4 regions of the Streptomyces sp. NPDC087263 genome follow, and region 4 is predicted to be linked to each of the others. Evidence: riboswitches for the same ligand, from Rfam matches in the RefSeq annotation. Region 4 holds a riboswitch; each other region holds the start of a gene.

Region 1 (4,382 bases), on a different contig from region 4:
ACCGGGGCGGCGGCTCGGCTGTTGTCCGCGAAGTACCGTCGATCATCGCACCATTGTGCGGTACGGCCGGTCGTTGCGGGCGAACCCAAGGGCCCACGGGCCTCGGCGAAGCCGTGAATAGCGGTGCCGCCTCCCGTGGACGGCGGCCCGGTCGGCACGGGGCGCCGGGCCGACTGCCCAGCCGCGGACGGCAGCCACGCCGTTTCAGGGCGGAAGGCGGCCTACCGACTCGCCTCGCGTACGGGATGCAGCCCCGAAACCGCCCGCCCGTGCGCTGCAGCTCACCACGGTGCTCAAGCCGGATCCCGGCCACAGTGCCGGTCAGCCCGAGCCGGTACGACCGTCATGTCGGCCGTACCGGCGCCGAGGCGAGGATCCCGCTCGCCGACGCTCTACCGCGCAGGTTTCTGCTTCAGCATCACGGAGGCGACCGCGACGACGAGTGCGATCACGACCACTGGCAGCACCGGCGCGTAGGTGTGCGCGTGGCTGAGCATCCAGTCTCCGACGAAGGCGCCGGCCACCATGCCCACCAGGACCCCGGTCAGGCGACGTACCGCGGCGGGCTTCAGAGACCAGGTGGTGATACCGGAAATCCAGCTGATGAAGGTGGCCGTGGCCGCCGTGGTGGAAATGCCCGGCACATGGAGCGACCGAACGGCATTCATCTGCAGACCCATCGCAAAGGCGTTGAGGGCGACCAGGATGTTGGACACGAGGCTGGACGGAGACGCCGCCATCCACACGACGATGAAACCGACCTGCGCCACCGTCGCGACGCACAGTGCGATGGAGACGCGACGCGGCCACGCTTCGAAGATCTGCGAGTCCTCCATCTCCTCGTCGCCGTTGAACGCGGTCAGGATCCGTGTTGCCACTGCGGCCCCCACGGCGAACGCGGCAAGTGAAATCACCACGCGAACGGGATCCGGGCCGGCGGGCGGCCGCGTGCCGGCTACCCCAAGTCCGAGAAACACCAGGTTTCCGGTCTGGAACGCCGTGAAGACCTTCCCGAAGGAGAGAAAGCAGATCGCCTCGAAGACGCCTGACGAGAACGCCAGGGCGACAAGCAGCCGGTCACGAATGGCCAGCAGTTCCGGCGTCGCGTGCGCTGCGGCCAGGTCCACACGCCGGTCATCCACGGGTTCGGCTCCTCCGTCGCCCCGGACCGGCAGGGTCGGGGCGGCAGGTCGAGTGTCCCGAGAACGTTCGAGTCGAGACCGCCGGCCGTGGGTGTTTTGCAGGCTGCTCCATTGCATGCCTTTCCCTCCAAGCGCCCAGAGTCGGCAACTCGCCCCGACTAGTTGCTAGGTACACATTTATCTCCCGCGTTCAGGATGTGACCACATCTGGGAAAAAGCCACATATTTGGGCGAAACCTTACTCAGGTTTCAGCAAAGAACTACGAAGGCCCTCTGGAATGACAAAACAGACAGGTCCGACGATTTCTTGAGTCGGGGCGCCTCGGGTCCGACCGGCGCCCGGTCAGGAGAGTTCGGGACGGCCGTTTCCGGGCCTTTCGCAACTCGGTCCGCCGTGCCGTGCGTGGCCCAACTCGCCTGTCGGCATTGACGGATCATGGCGACGCTCGTTAGCGTTCCAAGCGGCATTGAGTGTCAGCGTCAAGCCCTGGCTCGTTGATCGGCAACCCTCCACCGCGGTGGGGTGCTCCAGGTGAAAGCCCGGCGGGGTCATCGACCCCGCAAGCGCGTGGCCCCTTGACCGGGCCTGAGATCGGGAGGACCAGCGTGCCGAACAGCAGTGATCTCAGTGCTTCGATCGCGGCCGCTGCGGTGTTCTCCGGATTCTCCCGCCGACGCCACATCGACCTGCAGCTCTTCACCAGCTGTCTGTGTCACGACTGATTGCGTCCCGGCCTCCCCGCCTTCCTGACTGACGTTCGCCGACGGCTTTGACGCCGCGGGCGACTCCCTGCGGGCTCTCACAGTGCTGTCGGAGTCCGCGGCACTGTCACGCCTTCGTCGGCACCCTTTCCCCAGACATCTTCCGAATATTTCCGTCACTTCGCCCAGGTCTGCCCAGGTCCACTTCGCCTTGGTCTGCACCGGCATGTGCGCGGTGACTTTGGAGTAGGAGAACCCGTCCGTGATATCGCATCCGGATTCCCGACCCACCCGGTGGGCGGCACTCGCCGCCCTTGTGACAAGCAGCCTCCTGCTGAGCGCCTGCACGTCGAGCGACAGCGCCGGCTCGACCAGCGACAACGGCCCGGCCAAGTCCGGCGGCACACTGACCTTCGCGGTGGGTTCCGACGTGGGCTGCGTGGATCCGCAGCAGGTGGGCAGCAACGACACCATTTACTCACTGCGCCAGATCGTGGACTCCCTGACCGACCAGGATCCCAAGACCGGCAGAATTGTGCCGTGGCTGGCGAAGAGCTGGGACGTCAGCTCCGACACGACCACGTTCACCTTCCACCTGCGATCAGGTGTCACCTTCAGCGACGGGACACCGCTGACCGCGCAGGTGGTCAAGGACAACTTCGACGCGGTACCGAAGCTCGGCGCCCTGGGGACGCTGGCCCAGGGGTACTTGAGCGGCGTGGACAGCACCACCGCGGTCGATCCGCTCACGGTGCGGGTCAAGTTCCAGCAGCCGAACGCGCAGTTCCTCCAGGCCACGTCGACGCACTCACTGGGTATCGAGTCGTCGGCTAGCGCGAAGCAGAGCCCGCAGGAGAAGTGCAGCAAGGGTGTGGTCGGGTCCGGGCCGTTCACGCTGGAGAGTTATGTGCAGAACCAGGCGATCACCTTGACCAAGCGCAGCAAGTACGCCTGGGGTTCGTCCCTGTGGACCAAGCAGGGCGAGGCGTACCTGGACAAGCTGGTGTTCAAGGTGGTGCCCGAATCGGGCGTGCGCACCGGCAGCCTGCAGTCCGGTCAGGTGGACGCGATCAGCAGCGTCGGCAAGGCCGACGAGGCTGCGCTCACCGGTGGCCAGGTGAACCTGCAACGACGGGCGAATCCCGGTGCGGTGTTCAACCTGGGGCTGAACAACTCCCGCCCGCTGCTGAAGGACGTGAAGGTGCGTCAGGCGCTCCTGTTCGCCATCGACCGGCAGCAGATCGTCGACACCGTGTTCCCGACCGGCACCAGGCCGGCGACCAGCATCCTGGCGTACACCACACCGGACTACGCCGACCAGGGCTCCGACCTGGCCTTCGACACGGCGAAGGCGAAGTCCCTGCTGGAATCGGCTGGTTGGAAGGTCGGCAGTGACGGCATCAGATCGAAGAACGGCACCAAGCTCAGCCTGATCGTCAGGTGGTTCGCCAACTCGGCCACCAACCAGCCGGCCCTGGAGCTGATCCAGCAGCAGCTCAAGGCCGTCGGAGTCGACGTGGTCCTCAAGGAGACGCAGACCGCCCAGTTCGCCACGATGCTGCAGTCCGGCGACTTCGACGCGTCGTGGGGCAACCTGACCCGCGCCGACCCGGACATCCTGCGCAGCCAGTACTCCACCGAGCTGGCCAACCTCTACCGCCTGCCGGCGGGCCCGCTGGACTCGGCGCTGACCCAGCAGGCGGCGACTGCCGACGTGGCCAAGCGGAAGGAACTGGTCGGCCAGGCACAGCAGTTGATCGTGCAGAACGCCTACGTCATTCCCGTGGTGGAGCTGCAGACCCAGCTGGGGGTGGCGAAGAAGGTGCACAACCTCACGTTCGATGCCTCCAGCCGGATCCAGCTGCACGACACCTGGATCGGCTAGCAGCCGGTGGATGCGCGACAGAGCGTCCGATCCGGTCGTCGGCTACAGGAGGTGGGCAGGAAATGCGTCACTATGTGAGCAAGCGTCTCGCACAGGCACTCGGGGTGCTCTGGGCTGCGTACACGGTGTCGTTCTTCGTGCTGAACTATCTGCCCGGTGATCCGGTCTCGGCGATGGCCGGCGCCGGAGCGGACTCGGGCCAGATCGATCCGGCGCAGATCGCCGCACTGCGGCATGAGTACGGCTTCGACAAACCGGTGCTGGTGCAGTACGCCGACTATCTCGGCAAGGCGGTGCGCGGTGACTTCGGGAACGCGGTCTCCACCGGTCGGCCGGTGACCTCGACGCTGGCCGACGCGCTGCCGCAGACGCTGCAGTTGACCGGAGCGGCGCTGCTGCTCGCGGTGGTCTTCGGTGGCGGTCTTGCGGTGCTGGCGACCTACACCACGCAGCGGTGGTTGCGGCAGCTGTTGCTGTCGTTGCCGCCGCTGGGGGTGTCGGTGCCGACGTTCTGGGTCGGGCTGGTGCTCGTCGAGCTGTTCTCCTTCCGGGCGCGGTGGTTCCCCGCGTTCGGTAACGACGGGCTGCCGGGTCTGGTGCTGCCGGCGGTGACGCTCGCGATCCCGACCGGCGCCCTGGTCGCGCAGGTGCTG
Region 2 (4,382 bases), on a different contig from region 4:
GGCCTCGACGGCCTTCTCGATACCACGCTTGAGGGCCATCGGGTTGGCACCCGCGGCTACGTTGCGAAGGCCCTCGCGGACCAGCGCCTGCGCCAGAACGGTCGCGGTGGTCGTACCGTCGCCGGCGACGTCGTCCGTCTTCTTGGCGACTTCCTTGACCAGCTCTGCGCCGATCTTCTCGTACGGGTCCTCGAGCTCGATCTCCTTGGCGATGGAAACACCATCGTTGGTGATCGTGGGGGCGCCCCACTTCTTCTCGAGGACGACGTTGCGACCCTTGGGACCAAGGGTGACCTTGACGGCGTCGGCGAGCTGGTTCATCCCGCGCTCGAGACCGCGCCGCGCCTCCTCGTTGAACGCGATGATCTTGGCCATGTGAAGTGGTCCTCCCGGACTGGGGTGGATTGCTCCGGACCGCGCCCGCGCCCGCGACGGACGGCCTGCCTGCCTCGTGGTTCCTTGCCCCACTTGGCCTGCGGGCCTCACTGACCCGGTCCTCGTTGTCACTCTCACCTGCAGAGTGCTAACGCCAATGATTAGCACTCGCCCCTACCGAGTGCAAGCGACTCCGGAAGATCCCCAGGTGAAGCAGGGGGCGCGCACGGCGCGAAGACAGCCGGAGGGACCCGCGGACAGCCGGCCGCAGGGGGCGGGCAGACGAGCAGACCGACGAGCAGACGGACGGGCAGACGGACGGGCAGACCGAAGGGCCCGCACCCCCTGGTGGAGGTACGAGCCCTTCGTCACGTCGAACAGAACTATCAGTCGGCGCGTGCTTCAGCTGGTCGCCAGCCGGACCATGTCCGCCTGCGGCCCTTTCTGGCCCTGCGAGATCTCGAACTCGACCCGCTGGCCCTCTTCAAGGGTGCGGTAGCCGTCCATCTGAATCGCGCTGTAGTGGACGAATACATCCGCACCACCGTCGACCGCGATGAAGCCGTACCCCTTCTCCGCGTTGAACCACTTGACGGTGCCCTGAGCCATGCCTAACTCCCCTATTACTGGCCCTTGCACAGGACCGCACTTCGCGGGCCCGGGTCAGACCTCACCCCCCAAGGATTGGGGGTGTGCGCCGGAACGCGTCGACCGCGGCTGAATGTATCTGTCCAACTGCCCTCTGCAACAGGTCAATCGGACGAGAATTCTGAGCACGACCGATCGGGAATATGCGGAGAATTCGCAAAGTTTCAGGGCAAGTCGGGCCCCGTAAATGCCATAAACGGCTCAAAGAGGCGGGGCACTTTGGCTACTTCTTGTCGGGCATCGGGCGAGGACTCATATGCGCCCGGCATGAAACCAACTCGAAAGCGAAGCGGCTTCCCCAACTGTACCGCGCTCAACCATACAGAATTGCCCCCTCCGCTTCTCTCACGGAGGGGGCAATTCGATGAACTCTCGGTGACCGCAATTACCTAAGGTAACGGCAATCACCGTAAGTAATGACGCGTGACGGTCAGCCTCCGGCGACGGCCGGAATGATCGAGACGCCCGCGCCGTCCGGCGTCGACGTCTCCAGGCCCTGCTCGAAGCGGACGTCGTCGTCGTTCACGTACACGTTGACGAAGCGACGCAGCTTGCCCTGGTCGTCCAGGACGCGTGCGGCGATGCCGGTGTGGTTCTGCTCCAGGTCGGCGATCACCTCGCCGAGGGTGCCGCCCTCGGCCGTCACCTCGGCCTTGCCGCCGGTGTAGGTGCGCAGGATGGTGGGGATGCGGACGTTGACACTCATGACGCGAGGCCAGCCTCTCGGAAGGAGTCCAGGTTCGGGCGGATGGTCGCGGTGAGCCCGGTGTCCGAGGCCACCGCGTCCAGGGTCTTGAGGCCGTCGCCGGTGTTGAGGACGACGGTGGTGAGGGTCGGATCGAGCAGACCGTTCTCGATCAGCTTCTTCGCCACACCCACCGTCACGCCACCCGCGGTCTCGGCGAAGATGCCCTCCGTCTGCGCGAGGAGCTTGATCGCGTCGACGATCTGCTCGTCGTTCACGTCCTCCACGGCGCCGCCGGTACGCCGCGCGATGTCGAGCACGTACGGCCCGTCGGCCGGGTTGCCGATGGCGAGCGACTTGGCGATGGTGTGGGGCTTCTGGGGCCGTACGACGTCGTGGCCGGCCTTGTAGGCCACCGACACCGGCGAGCAGCCCTCGGCCTGGGCACCGAAGATCTTGTACGGCTTGTCCGCCACAAGGCCGAGCTTGATCAGCTCCTGCAGAGCCTTGTCGATCTTCGTGAGCTGGGAGCCGGAGGCGATCGGGATGACCAGCTGGTCGGGGATCCGCCAGCCGAGCTGCTCGCAGATCTCGTACGCGAGGGTCTTCGAGCCCTCCGCGTAGTACGGCCGCAGGTTGACGTTGACGAAGCCCCAGCCCTCGCCGGCCGGGTCGCCGATCAGCTCGGAGCAGAAACGGTTCACGTCGTCGTAGTTGCCCTCGATGCCGACGAGCTCGCCGCCGTACACCGCGGCCATGACGATCTTGCCCTGCTCCAGGTCGTGCGGGATGAAGACGCAGGAGCGGAAGCCGGCGCGGGCCGCGGCGGCACCGACGGCGCCCGCGAGGTTGCCGGTGGAGGAGCAGGAGAGGGTGGTGAAGTCGAAGGCGCGGGCGGCCTCGATGGCCTGGGCGACGACGCGGTCCTTGAAGGAGTGCGTCGGGTTGCCGGAGTCGTCCTTGACGAAGAGCTTGCCGGGGGTGACGCCCAGCGCGCGGGCCAGGTTGTCGGCCTTGACGAGCTTGGTCCAGCCGGGGTTGATGTTCGGCTTCTCCGCGACGTCCGCGGGGACCGGCAGGAGCGGCGCGTAGCGCCAGATGTTCGCGGGGCCCGCTTCGATGCGCTTGCGGAGGTCCTCGGTCTCGTAGGCCGAGAAGTCGTACGCGATCTCCAGCGGGCCGAAACACTCCTCGCAGGCGAAGAGCGGGCCGAGCGGGACGCGGTGTCCGCACTCGCGGCAGGAAAGCGCGGTGGCGGGGCCCAGGTCGACGGAGTTCGCGGAATCCGGGGAGGTCACGGGGTTCGTGGTGTGTGCAGTGGTGCTTGCAACTGTCTGCGCAGCCATGGAGGCGAGGCCCTTTCTCCTCATCTTCCTCACGACGCACTTCGCCGTGAGACGGATTTGGCACCTTCCCGAGCCGGGAGCCTCGCCACATCGATGTGACAAGAACCAGCTGGAGGGTTGCCGGGGCTTCAACGGGCCGTATCCCTCTGCCCCTCTGGATGAGCGGTATTCAGTTGTGCGCCGGACGACCCCCGACATGCGATGGTCATCAGCGTTGTTCAAGACTGTAACCGAAGGCCTGGATGGTGGAGAGAGCCGTCCGAACCGCGAGATGCCAGCGACACACCAAACGCTGCCGCGGCGACGGGCACAAGCATCCCAATGAACGCAAGGGAGAGCCGCACGTGCTTGAAGACGTCGAGCGCTGGCTGAGCACGCGCTCCTGGTCCGTGACCGACCGGCCGCTCAAGAAGCTCATAGCCGCGAAACGATCCACCAACTCCACGGTGAGCGTGGTCCTGCCCGCGCTCAACGAGGAGGCCACGGTCGGTGAGATCGTCTCCATCATCCGCCGCGACCTGATGACCCGCAAAGTCCCCCTCGTCGACGAGATCGTCGTCATCGATTCGGGCTCGACCGACCGCACCTCCGAGGTCGCCGCCGCCGCTGGCGCCCGAGTAGTCCACCGGGACGAAATACTTCCCCGCATCCCGGCCGTGCCCGGCAAGGGCGAGGTCCTGTGGCGGTCACTCCTGGTGACGAGCGGTGACATCGTCTGTTTCATCGACGCGGACCTCAAGGAGTTCTCGTCGGACTTCGTCTCCGGGATCGTGGGGCCGCTGCTCACCGATCCGGGCGTGGACCTGGTCAAGGCGATGTACGACCGCCCGCTGAACCTGCCGGGTGAACCCACCTCCGGCAGAACCGCGGCCGGTCAGGGCGGCCGTGTCACCGAACTGATGGCACGCCCCCTGCTGAACATGCACTGGCCGCAGCTGGCCGGCTTCGTCCAGCCGCTCGGCGGCGAGTACGCGGCCCGCCGCACCCTCCTGGAACAGCTCCCGTTCCCCGTCGGATACGGCGTGGAGCTCGGCATGCTCGTCGACGCGCTGCACCTGGTGGGCCTGGACGCGCTCGCCCAGGTCGACGTCGGTGTGCGCAAGCACCGGCACCAGGACGGCCAGGCGCTGGGCCGGATGTCCGCCGCGATCTACCGCACCGCACAGCTCCGGCTCGCCCGCGGCCACCTCATCCGGCCGGCCATCACCCAGTTCGAACGGGGCGAGTCCGGCTTCGAGCCGCGCACGTACTCCGTGGATACGGAAGAACGGCCTCCGATGGCGGAAATCTCGGAGTATCAGTCACGCAAAGCGGCGTAAACCGTCGAC
Region 3 (4,382 bases), on a different contig from region 4:
CGAAGTCCCGTGTGACGATGCGCAGCAGGATCACCGAGTCCTGGCCCTCCCCGAAGGGCTCGCGGCCGCTCGACGCGTACGCCAGCACGGCGCCCAGCGCGAAGACATCGCTCGGGGGCCCCACTTCGGAGCCGTTGCGTATCTGCTCGGGCGAGACGTATCCGACCGAGCCGACCATGGTGCCGGTGCGGGTCATCGCCGTCGCCTCCAGCGCCCGTACGATCCCGAAGTCGATGACCCGCGGACCGTCCGGCGCCAGCAGGATGTTGGACGGCTTGAGGTCGCGGTGCACCATGCCCTTGGCGTGGATCGCGGCGAGGGCCTCGCCCAGTGCGGCCGCGAAGGTGAGCACCGCGTCCTGGGGCAGCGGCCCGACGTCGAGTACCGCGTCACGCAGGTTCGGCCCCTCGACGAACTCCGTTGCCATCCAAGGCCGTTCGCCCTCCGGGTCGGCGTCGATCACCCGCGCGGTGTAGGTGCCGCTCCCCCCGACGGTCTGCGCGGCCCGCACCTCCTGGCGGAACCGGGCGCGGAAGGTGCGGTCCTGGGCGTGCTCGGCCCGCACCACCTTCACGGCCAGCCGGAGCCCGGCACGCGACTCGGCGAGATAGACCTCGCCCATGCCGCCCGCGCCGAGCCGCCCGAGTACCTCGTACGGACCGATCCGCCGTGGATCCGTCTCCCGCAGCGCCTGCACTCCCCGTGACTCCCCTGTTCGCCGTACGGCCGCCGAAGGGGAGCGTATACGCCGTGCTCCTGTCAGGCGATCACACGGCGGGAACGCAACGCCCGTCCTGCGTCCGGTAGTTCCACTTCGCGCCGTCCCGGACGAGCTCCTTGACCGCGCGCACGAAACGCTCGACGTGCTCGTCCGGGGTGCCCGCGCCGAAGCTCACGCGGATGGCGTTGAGGGACTTCTCGCCGGGCGCGGCCTCGGGGGCGCCGCACTCGCCCTGGGTCTGCGGGTCGCTGCCGAGGAGGGTGCGCACCAGCGGGTGGGCACAGAACAGGCCGTCACGCACCCCGATGCCGTACTCGGCGGACAGCGCGGCCGCGAAGTGCGAGCTGTTCCAGCCCTCCACGACGAAGGAGATGACGCCGACGCGCGGGGCGTCGTCGCCGAAGAGCGAGAGGACCCTGACCTCGGGCACCTCGGCGAGACCCGCGCGGACCGTCTCGATCAGGTGCTGCTCACGGGCGACGAGCGTGTCGAAACCGGCCTCGGTGAGCGCTTTGCAGGCGGAGGCGATCGAGTAGACGCCGATCACGTTCGGCGAGCCGGCCTCGTGCCGGGCGGCGCTCTCGTGCCACTCCACGTCCACGCCGCCGTCCGTACGCCGCGACACCTTGCGGCTGGCGCCGCCGCCCGCCAGGTACGGCTCGGCCGCGCGCAGCCAGTCGGAGCGGCCCGCGAGGACACCGGAGCCGAAGGGGGCGTACAGCTTGTGCCCGGAGAAGGCGACCCAGTCGACGTCGAGGTCGCGCACCGACACCGGGTGGTGCGGGGCGAGCTGCGCGGCGTCGAGGACGATGCGCGCGCCGTGCGCGTGCGCGGCGGCGGCCAGCTCACGCACCGGCCACAGCTCACCCGTGACGTTCGAGGCGCCCGTGACACAGACGAGGGCCGGGCCCTGGGGGTCGCGGTGGCTGAGCGCACGCTCCAGGGCCGCGACGGCCTCCCCCGGCGTACGCGGGGCGTTCAGGTACGTCACCTGCGCGTCCCGCCAGGGCAGCAGCGAGGCGTGGTGCTCGGTCTCGAAGACGAAGACCTGGCAGTCGGCCGGAAGGGCGGCGGCGAGCAGGTTGAGCGAGTCGGTGGTCGACCGGGTGAAGACGACCTGGTCGTCTTCACGGCAGTCCAGGAACTCGGCGACGGTGGTGCGGGAGTTCTCGAAGAGGTCGGTGGAGAGCTGGGACAGGTACCCGGCCCCCCGGTGCACGCTGCCGTAGTACGGGGCGTAAGCGGCCACGTCGTCCCACACCCGCTGGAGGGCCGGGGCGCTGGCGGCGTAGTCGAGGGCGGCGTACGTGACCTCGCCACCGGTGACGAGCGGGACGGTGACATCTCGCCCCAGAACGGGCAACTGGGTACAAACGGCCTGGTCGGTGGCAACGGTGGAGACAGACATGGCGAACTCCTGTGAGACGCAGGGAAATCACCGCGCGAGCCGGTCCATGGAGAGGACGCTCAGCGCGGGAAGGGGGGTGACAGGGATAGGCGGAAGAGGGGCTCTACGCCCTATCGCATTCGCTTGCTCACAGAAGGCTCCCTCGAATGACCAGGACCCCTGGGCCTTAACCACTCAGAAGAGGGCGAGGGGTCCGCGCTTGCCGCAGACCTCGCTGCCTACGGCCTGGTCTTCACCCGGGGCACCCCGCCACGGACGGAGGGTTGCCGGACAGTCGGCCGGGGCCTCATGACTGTCACTCATGACCTGCCGAAAAAACTAACCGAACCGATCGCGACGGCGCAACCCGTGTCCGGATCCCGGAACGCGGAAAGGGCCGGACCTCTTCGGCCCGGCCCCCTGCGAACCGCCTCGCAAACTACGCGTTGGTCGCCGCCACCCACCGCTCCAGCGTCCGTTTCGCCGCCCCCGAGTCGACGGCCTCCGCCGCCTTCGCCATCCCCGCGCGAATCTGCTCCGCGAGCGGCCCGTCACCCGGCGACAGGGCCACCAGCGCCGCCGCCGAGTTCAGCAGCACGGCGTCCCGCACCGGCCCCGTCTCGCCGTCGAGGAGCCGGCGCGCCACGTCCGCGTTGTACGTGGAGTCCGCGCCCCGCAGCGCCTCGATCGGGACCAGGTCAATGCCGACGTCCCTCGGGTCGAAGGTCTCCTCGGTGACCTTTCCGTCCCGTACGACCCACACCCGGGAAGTGGAGGTGATGGTCAGCTCGTCGAGCCCGTCGTCGCCGCGGAAGACCAGCGAGGAGTTGCCGCGCTCGGCGAAGACGCCCGCCACGATGGGCGCCATGCGGGGGTCCGCGACGCCGACGGCCTGCGCCTTCACCCGTGCCGGGTTCGTCAGCGGACCGAGCGCGTTGAAGACCGTGCGGATGCCCAACTGCCCCCGTGCGGCGCCCACATGACGTAGCGCCGGGTGGAACTTCACCGCGAAGCAGAAGGTGATCCCGGCCTCCTCGGCCACTTCGGCCACCCGCTCCGTCGTCAGCTGCAGATTGACCCCGAGCTTCTCCAGCACGTCGGACGCCCCGGAGGCGGAGGAAGCCGCCCGGTTGCCGTGCTTGACGACCTTCGCGCCCGTCCCGGCGATGACGATCGCCGCCATGGTGGAGATGTTGACGGTCTTGGCCCCGTCACCGCCCGTACCGACGATGTCGACGGTCCTCCCCGGCACCTCGATCACGTTGGCGTGCTCGTACATCATCCGTACGAGTCCGGTGATCTCCTCGACGGTCTCTCCCTTGGCCCGCAGCGCCACCGCGAACCCGGCGATCTGCGCGTCGGTCGCCTCACCGCGCATCATCAGGTTCATCGCCCAGGCGGTGTCGTCCGCACTCAGGTCACGGCCGTCGAGCAGGCCGTTCAGCAACCGGGGCCAGGAACGGTCCGCCGCGGTGTCGCCTCCAGCGGGGTTCACAGCGCTCATGGTCGCTCCTGGGGTACTCAGAGAGGTACGGGGGTGGACTTGCCCCCATCCGTAGGGGCGAGTCCACCCTATCCAGCCCTGGAGACGGCAAAGAGCCCCGTCCATGCAATGGACGGGGCTCCAGCCGTGGCGATCAGCGAGGATCGTTCGGGCGATCAGTGGTGGCCGTGGCCGCTCGTGATCTCCTTGTACTCCTCGACGGTGGGCTTGGGGATCTGGTTGTCCTCCCCGTAGTAGCCCTTGCTGAGCTTGGCCCGCAGCTTCTGCGCGCCCTTCACCTTGCGCTCGACACCGTTCTCGTCGACGCCCGGGCCGATCTCGGCCGGCTGGTACTGCTCGTGCGCGGTGAGCGTGTGCAGAGCCTCCTGGCTGAGCGGCTCGTGGATCTCGATGAACTCACCGTGCGGCAGGCGCTTGATGATGCCCGACTCGCGGCCGTGCAGCACCTTGTCCCGGTCCCGGCGCTGAAGGCCGAGGCAGATCCGCTTGGTGGCGATGAACGAGAGGACCGGGATGACGAAGAAGCCGATCCGTACGAACCAGGTGATGGAATTGAGCGAGAGGTGGAAGTGGGTCGCCCACAGGTCGTTTCCACCACCGATCAGCATCACGAAGTACGCGGCCAGCCATGCCACGCCGAACCCTGTACGGGTCGGGGTGTTGCGTGGCCGGTCGAGGATGTGGTGCTCGCGCTTGTCGCCGGTGACCCAGGACTCGATGAAGGGGTACACGGCGATGGCCACCAGCACCAGCGGGAAGATCACGATCGG
Region 4 (4,382 bases):
AGTGACGCCGCGGGCGCGGATGGGCACGATCATCACGCTGTGCAGTCCGAGATCAAGGAAGGAGGCGGCGTGGCTCCCGGGGGTGGCCGTGGTCCACTCCCTGCCCAGCGGATCCAGCCGCTCCTCGCGCCAGGACTCGCCGTCCGTCAGACACCTGATCGGGGGAGACCCCGCCCGGTAGGAGGCCACTTCGCCGATCTCGACGGCGGTTTCCGGGAGCCCGCCCTGCACCGACCGATGCCCGGCGCGCCGCAGCGGCACCGTGTCCGCGTCGCGCCGTGGACCGGGCGCCGGCTCCCCGCCCTTGAGTACGGATTCCAGCAGGTCCACGGCGACGAAGTCGGCCAGCCCCGGCACGGCGACATCGGCCAGTTCCTGCGCGGTCTGCATGACGTCCAGGCTGCGCCCGATGTGCTCGCCGGCCCGGTCGAGCAGCGCGAGCCGCCGCCGGGCGCGGTAGCTCTCGCCGATATCGACGACGGTGTAGTACACACCTATCGGGTGACCGTCGTCGTCCTCCAAACGGATGAACGACATGGCGTGGGAGGTCTCGCGGTGTGGCGCTGAGCTCACGCGGCCCACGTGCTCGTACGCGACCACCGGCTCGCCCGTCTCGAGCACCCGGCGCATCTGCGCCTCGATCCGCTCGGTGTCCAGGCCCGGCTGCACATCGGCGAGCCTGCGGCCGAGGCGTTTTTGGGCCGGGCCCCCGCCGAACTGCTCCAGTGCGGGGTTCGACCAGACGTACCGCAGCTCCGTGTCCACGATCGCTATGCCCACCGGGGAACGCGAGGTGATCCGCTCCAGCACCGAGCGGCTCATGTGCCAGCCGGCGCCGTCGGCCAGGTCCGCGAGCAGCACCACCCAGCGTGCCGGGCCGTCGCTCGGCCGTAGGGGGACAACCTGAACCATCAACTTCAACGGGTGCCCGTCCCGGTGTCGTGCGGACAGCAGGCCCGCCCAGCCGCCGTCACCGCGGCACCGCTCGGCCAGTTCCGGGAGCCGCGCCGCGTCCTCGGGGATCAGCAGGTCGGCGGCAGGCCGTCCCAGCGCGTCCCGGGCCGCGTACCCCAGCAGCCGTTCGGCGTCCGCGGTCCAGCTGGTCACCGCCATACGGGCGTCGAGCAGCAGTGGCACGGCGTCCGTCATGTCGAAGCGCTGCCGGGCCGACACGTCCCGTTCCTTGCTCGAAACCACCGCGACCCTCTCCGCTCTCCGAAGGTGGTCTTACCCGCTCGCACCCATTCTTCACGTTGTACGACTGTCGCGCGGGCTTGGACTTGTCGCACGGCGGGACGCACGGAGGCCGAGGAGGGTTACGTACAGTGACGGGTCACGTGCCGCGTCCGTCCGTCCGCCCGTCCATCCATCCGTCCCGTCCGTCACGGAGTCGGCCGGCAGTGGTTGAACTCCCGTGCCGGTGCCTCCGTATCTCTCCACGGGGATGGCGGGAGACCGCGTCGCACGGAAGGAGAGCAGTGTGTCGACACCGCCCGAACGCGAGCAGCCCATGCGCCGCCCGGCACTCGAACCCACCTACGTCCAGCAACGCCGCCGGACGGAGGCCCTCGCGGAACTGGTGAGGGAGTTCCGTGAGGATCAGCAGGCCGTCGGCCCGGACGAAAGCCCTGAGTCGATCAGATGGTCGTCGGCGCACCTGGGCGAGACGGAGGAACTGACGCCCGTCCTGGCCGGCGAGAACTATGCCGCTGGCGGGGAGGCGGAGCCGGCGGCACCGCCCATGCGTGAACCCGGGCCCGAGCGTGCCACCGGTCCGCGCCGGGCCACGGTCGTCGGTGCGGTGGCGGCGGCCGCGCTGGTCGGATTCGCCCTGGCCATGCTGCTGCCCGACGGTGACGGCGGATCGCGGACCGGTGCCGCCCCGTCCGCCACGGCACCCGTCGCCCAGGCCCCTTCCGGCGCCGCCGAACCGGACGGCATCGGCACCCTACGGGAGGGAGACCGCGGCCCCGACGTGACGGAACTCCAGGAACGGCTCCTCCATATCCCGGACGTGTACCAGAGCGGCGTCACGAGCGGAACCTACGACCCCACACTCACCGAGGCCGTGGCCCGCTTCCAGCTCTGGTACGGGATCCGGGGCGATGAGACGGGCGTCTACGGCAACGACACCCGGGCCGCCCTGGAATCCCGTACGTGACGAGCACTCCTGACCTACAGGTGCCGATGGAAGGCCGGGTGGGCGTCGAGACGTCGCACATAGTCCTGGAGGAGCGCGTACGAGGACAGGTCCTGGGCCGCTTCGAGTGGGACGAGGGCGACCCACAGGTCCACATCGGCCGCGGTCAGTTCCTTGCCCAACGCATAGGGACCAGCGGCGAGTTGACCGTTCAGCAGGTCGAGGGCCGCCGACCGTTCCTGCGGCGGCGCACCCGGGGTGACATCCCGGTCGAGGAGGTCGCGCAGGGCGTCGATGTCCGCGGCGAGTTCCGCCGGGCGGAGCGGGGAGTGACAGGATCCGGCGCGGTCGGCGAAGAGGTCGCCGAGGTCGCGCAGGATGTCGGGCGTGTGGTTGCTGACTACGCGTCCGCTCCACCGGTCGCACAGCGCGGGGGCGGTCAGCGGACCGTCGTAGTGGTGCCAGGTGGCCTCGTACGCCCCGCGCAGTGAGGCGAACGCGGAGGGGGTGTCGGCGGGGAGCGCCAGCAGAGTGGTGGCGACCGAGTCCTTGAGACCCAGCAGGCCGTGGGTGATGGAGACCCGCAGCGAGAGGGGACAGTGTGCGGACAGATACAACTCGTAGCGGTGCGGGGCCGGGTAGAAGCCGCCGGCGAGACCCACTCCGATACGGCTGCGGAAACGGTGCGGGCGGGCGGACGGGGTGGCGGCGATCCGGGGGTGGGGGACCGCGTCAAGTGAGCTGGGAACGCACGGAGTCGGGGTACACGTGCTGGACGTACCGGAGTTTGAGGCGTGCGAGATTGTCTCGGACATGACTCTCCATGGGACGAGGAGGCCACGGCCACCTTGTGGGCACCGCGGCGGGGCGGAGTGACTGCGCTACGTACCGGTCCGGATCGCTCGGACTAGTAGGCGCTGGAGACACGCAACAGATCGATGTGCAGGCGTCTCGTCAAACCGCTGTTGGCCATTCCCACCTGTCCCACCCTCGGGGCCCGCGAGACGCGAGACCACGCTTGTCCCACCGCACCGGCGGAACCCGGTCGTCACCCGGGGCACCCCGTCGCGGTGGAAGGGTTGCCTGCCAGCGGGCCGGGGCCGATGACCTCACGGGCAGGAGAACCTGCCCCAAGGGCGCTGACAATCGTGACCGTCCCCGTCAGTGTCGGTGCGCTCCGTGAGGCCGTCAAGAAGGCCTCCGGCGCGGTCTCACCAGGTGGTCATTCGGCGTGCCTCAGGCTGGACAGGAGGCGTGGAACAGATTGCGCGGCCCGGTGGTTGTCGCTCCTGAGGACGCGCGGCGGTGTGAGCACGACCATGATCCCCGGGCATTGCGCACCGCTGTGGCCTCCCGTAGCGTCCCCAGCAGGTTATGAGCGTCAGCGTCAAGCCCTGGCTTGCTGACCGGCAACCCTCCTCCGCGGCGGGGTGCTCCAGGTGACGACCAGGCGGTACCCGTCCCGGGTTCCGCAAGCGCGATGCCGGCGGCCTCCAGCCCGCCGAGCCGGAAGGGCGGAGGTGACGGACGTGCAGCCCGTGCCCCGTCTTCGTGTCCCGGTTCTCGCCCCGCGCCGTCGCGTGCACCTGTACTCCCGGCCGCACATCGACCTCCAGCGCGTGGCCGGCGCGCTCTGTCGTCCCTGACCTGTCACCCCGCCGCCGCACCCTCCCAGTCGAGGCCCGGCGATCTCACACGGTCGATCAGGAAGGCACCCCTTTCGTGTCCTCGTCAACGTCGTTGCCCTCATCCTCTTCCTCCACCGCCGCACTGCACCTGGCCGTCGCCCTCGACGGCGCGGGCTGGCACCCGGCAGCCTGGCGTGATCCGGTGGCCCGCCCCCAGGATCTGTTCACCGCCTCGTACTGGACCGACCTGATCACCGAGGCAGAGCGCGGCCTGCTCGACTTCGTGACCATCGAGGACGGACTCGGCCCGCAGTCCGCACGCCTCAGCGAACCGGACGCACGCACCGACCAGGTACGCGGTCGGCTCGACGCCGTCCTCATCGCAGCTCGTGTCGCGCCGCTGACCAGCCACATAGGGCTGGTGCCGAGCGTGGTGACCACCCACACGGAGCCCTTCCACACATCCAAGGCCATCGCCACCCTCGACTATGTGAGCACCGGCCGCGCGGGCCTGCGGGTGCAGGCGTCCGCGCGGCAGAACGAGGCCGCTCACTTCGGACGCCGGACGTTTCCGAAGCTCCGTATCGAAGACCTGGAGACCCCGGCTCTACAGG

What was found. A riboswitch is a leader RNA that binds a small molecule or an ion and turns the genes downstream of it on or off. The one in region 4 is predicted to bind S-adenosylmethionine.
Region 1: it holds a riboswitch for S-adenosylmethionine, as region 4 does, so the genes downstream of both, ACIPC1_RS18055 (ABC transporter substrate-binding protein) here and ACIPC1_RS11230 (putative leader peptide) in region 4, are expected to answer to the same signal.
Region 2: it holds a riboswitch for S-adenosylmethionine, as region 4 does, so the genes downstream of both, thrC (threonine synthase) here and ACIPC1_RS11230 (putative leader peptide) in region 4, are expected to answer to the same signal.
Region 3: it holds a riboswitch for S-adenosylmethionine, as region 4 does, so the genes downstream of both, ACIPC1_RS01225 (aminotransferase class V-fold PLP-dependent enzyme) here and ACIPC1_RS11230 (putative leader peptide) in region 4, are expected to answer to the same signal.

The regions. Positions count from the first base shown of each region.
Region 1 is NZ_JBIUYT010000005.1:213,719-218,100, forward strand. It holds gene ACIPC1_RS18045 (class I SAM-dependent methyltransferase) at 1-46, opposite strand, end outside; gene ACIPC1_RS18050 (YoaK family protein) at 393-1,142, opposite strand; SAM riboswitch class IV at 1,606-1,715, shown strand; gene ACIPC1_RS18055 (ABC transporter substrate-binding protein) at 2,107-3,729, shown strand; gene ACIPC1_RS18060 (ABC transporter permease) at 3,792-4,382, shown strand, end outside.
Region 2 is NZ_JBIUYT010000014.1:16,039-20,420, forward strand. It holds gene groL (chaperonin GroEL) at 1-375, opposite strand, end outside; gene ACIPC1_RS35520 (cold-shock protein) at 778-984, opposite strand; gene ACIPC1_RS35525 (MoaD/ThiS family protein) at 1,454-1,729, opposite strand; gene thrC (threonine synthase) at 1,726-3,054, opposite strand; SAM riboswitch class I at 3,072-3,219, opposite strand; gene ACIPC1_RS35535 (glucosyl-3-phosphoglycerate synthase) at 3,399-4,373, shown strand.
Region 3 is NZ_JBIUYT010000001.1:265,558-269,939, forward strand. It holds gene ACIPC1_RS01220 (PQQ-binding-like beta-propeller repeat protein) at 1-697, opposite strand, end outside; gene ACIPC1_RS01225 (aminotransferase class V-fold PLP-dependent enzyme) at 768-2,129, opposite strand; SAM riboswitch class IV at 2,320-2,436, opposite strand; gene trpD (anthranilate phosphoribosyltransferase) at 2,548-3,612, opposite strand; gene ACIPC1_RS01235 (cytochrome bc complex cytochrome b subunit) at 3,768-4,382, opposite strand, start outside.
Region 4 is NZ_JBIUYT010000003.1:420,708-425,089, forward strand. It holds gene ACIPC1_RS11215 (SpoIIE family protein phosphatase) at 1-1,149, opposite strand, end outside; gene ACIPC1_RS11220 (peptidoglycan-binding protein) at 1,481-2,161, shown strand; gene ACIPC1_RS11225 (glutathione S-transferase C-terminal domain-containing protein) at 2,176-2,955, opposite strand; gene ACIPC1_RS11230 (putative leader peptide) at 3,048-3,113, opposite strand; SAM riboswitch class IV at 3,150-3,294, opposite strand; SAM riboswitch class IV at 3,511-3,624, shown strand; gene ACIPC1_RS11235 (putative leader peptide) at 3,721-3,786, shown strand; gene ACIPC1_RS11240 (LLM class flavin-dependent oxidoreductase) at 3,863-4,382, shown strand, end outside.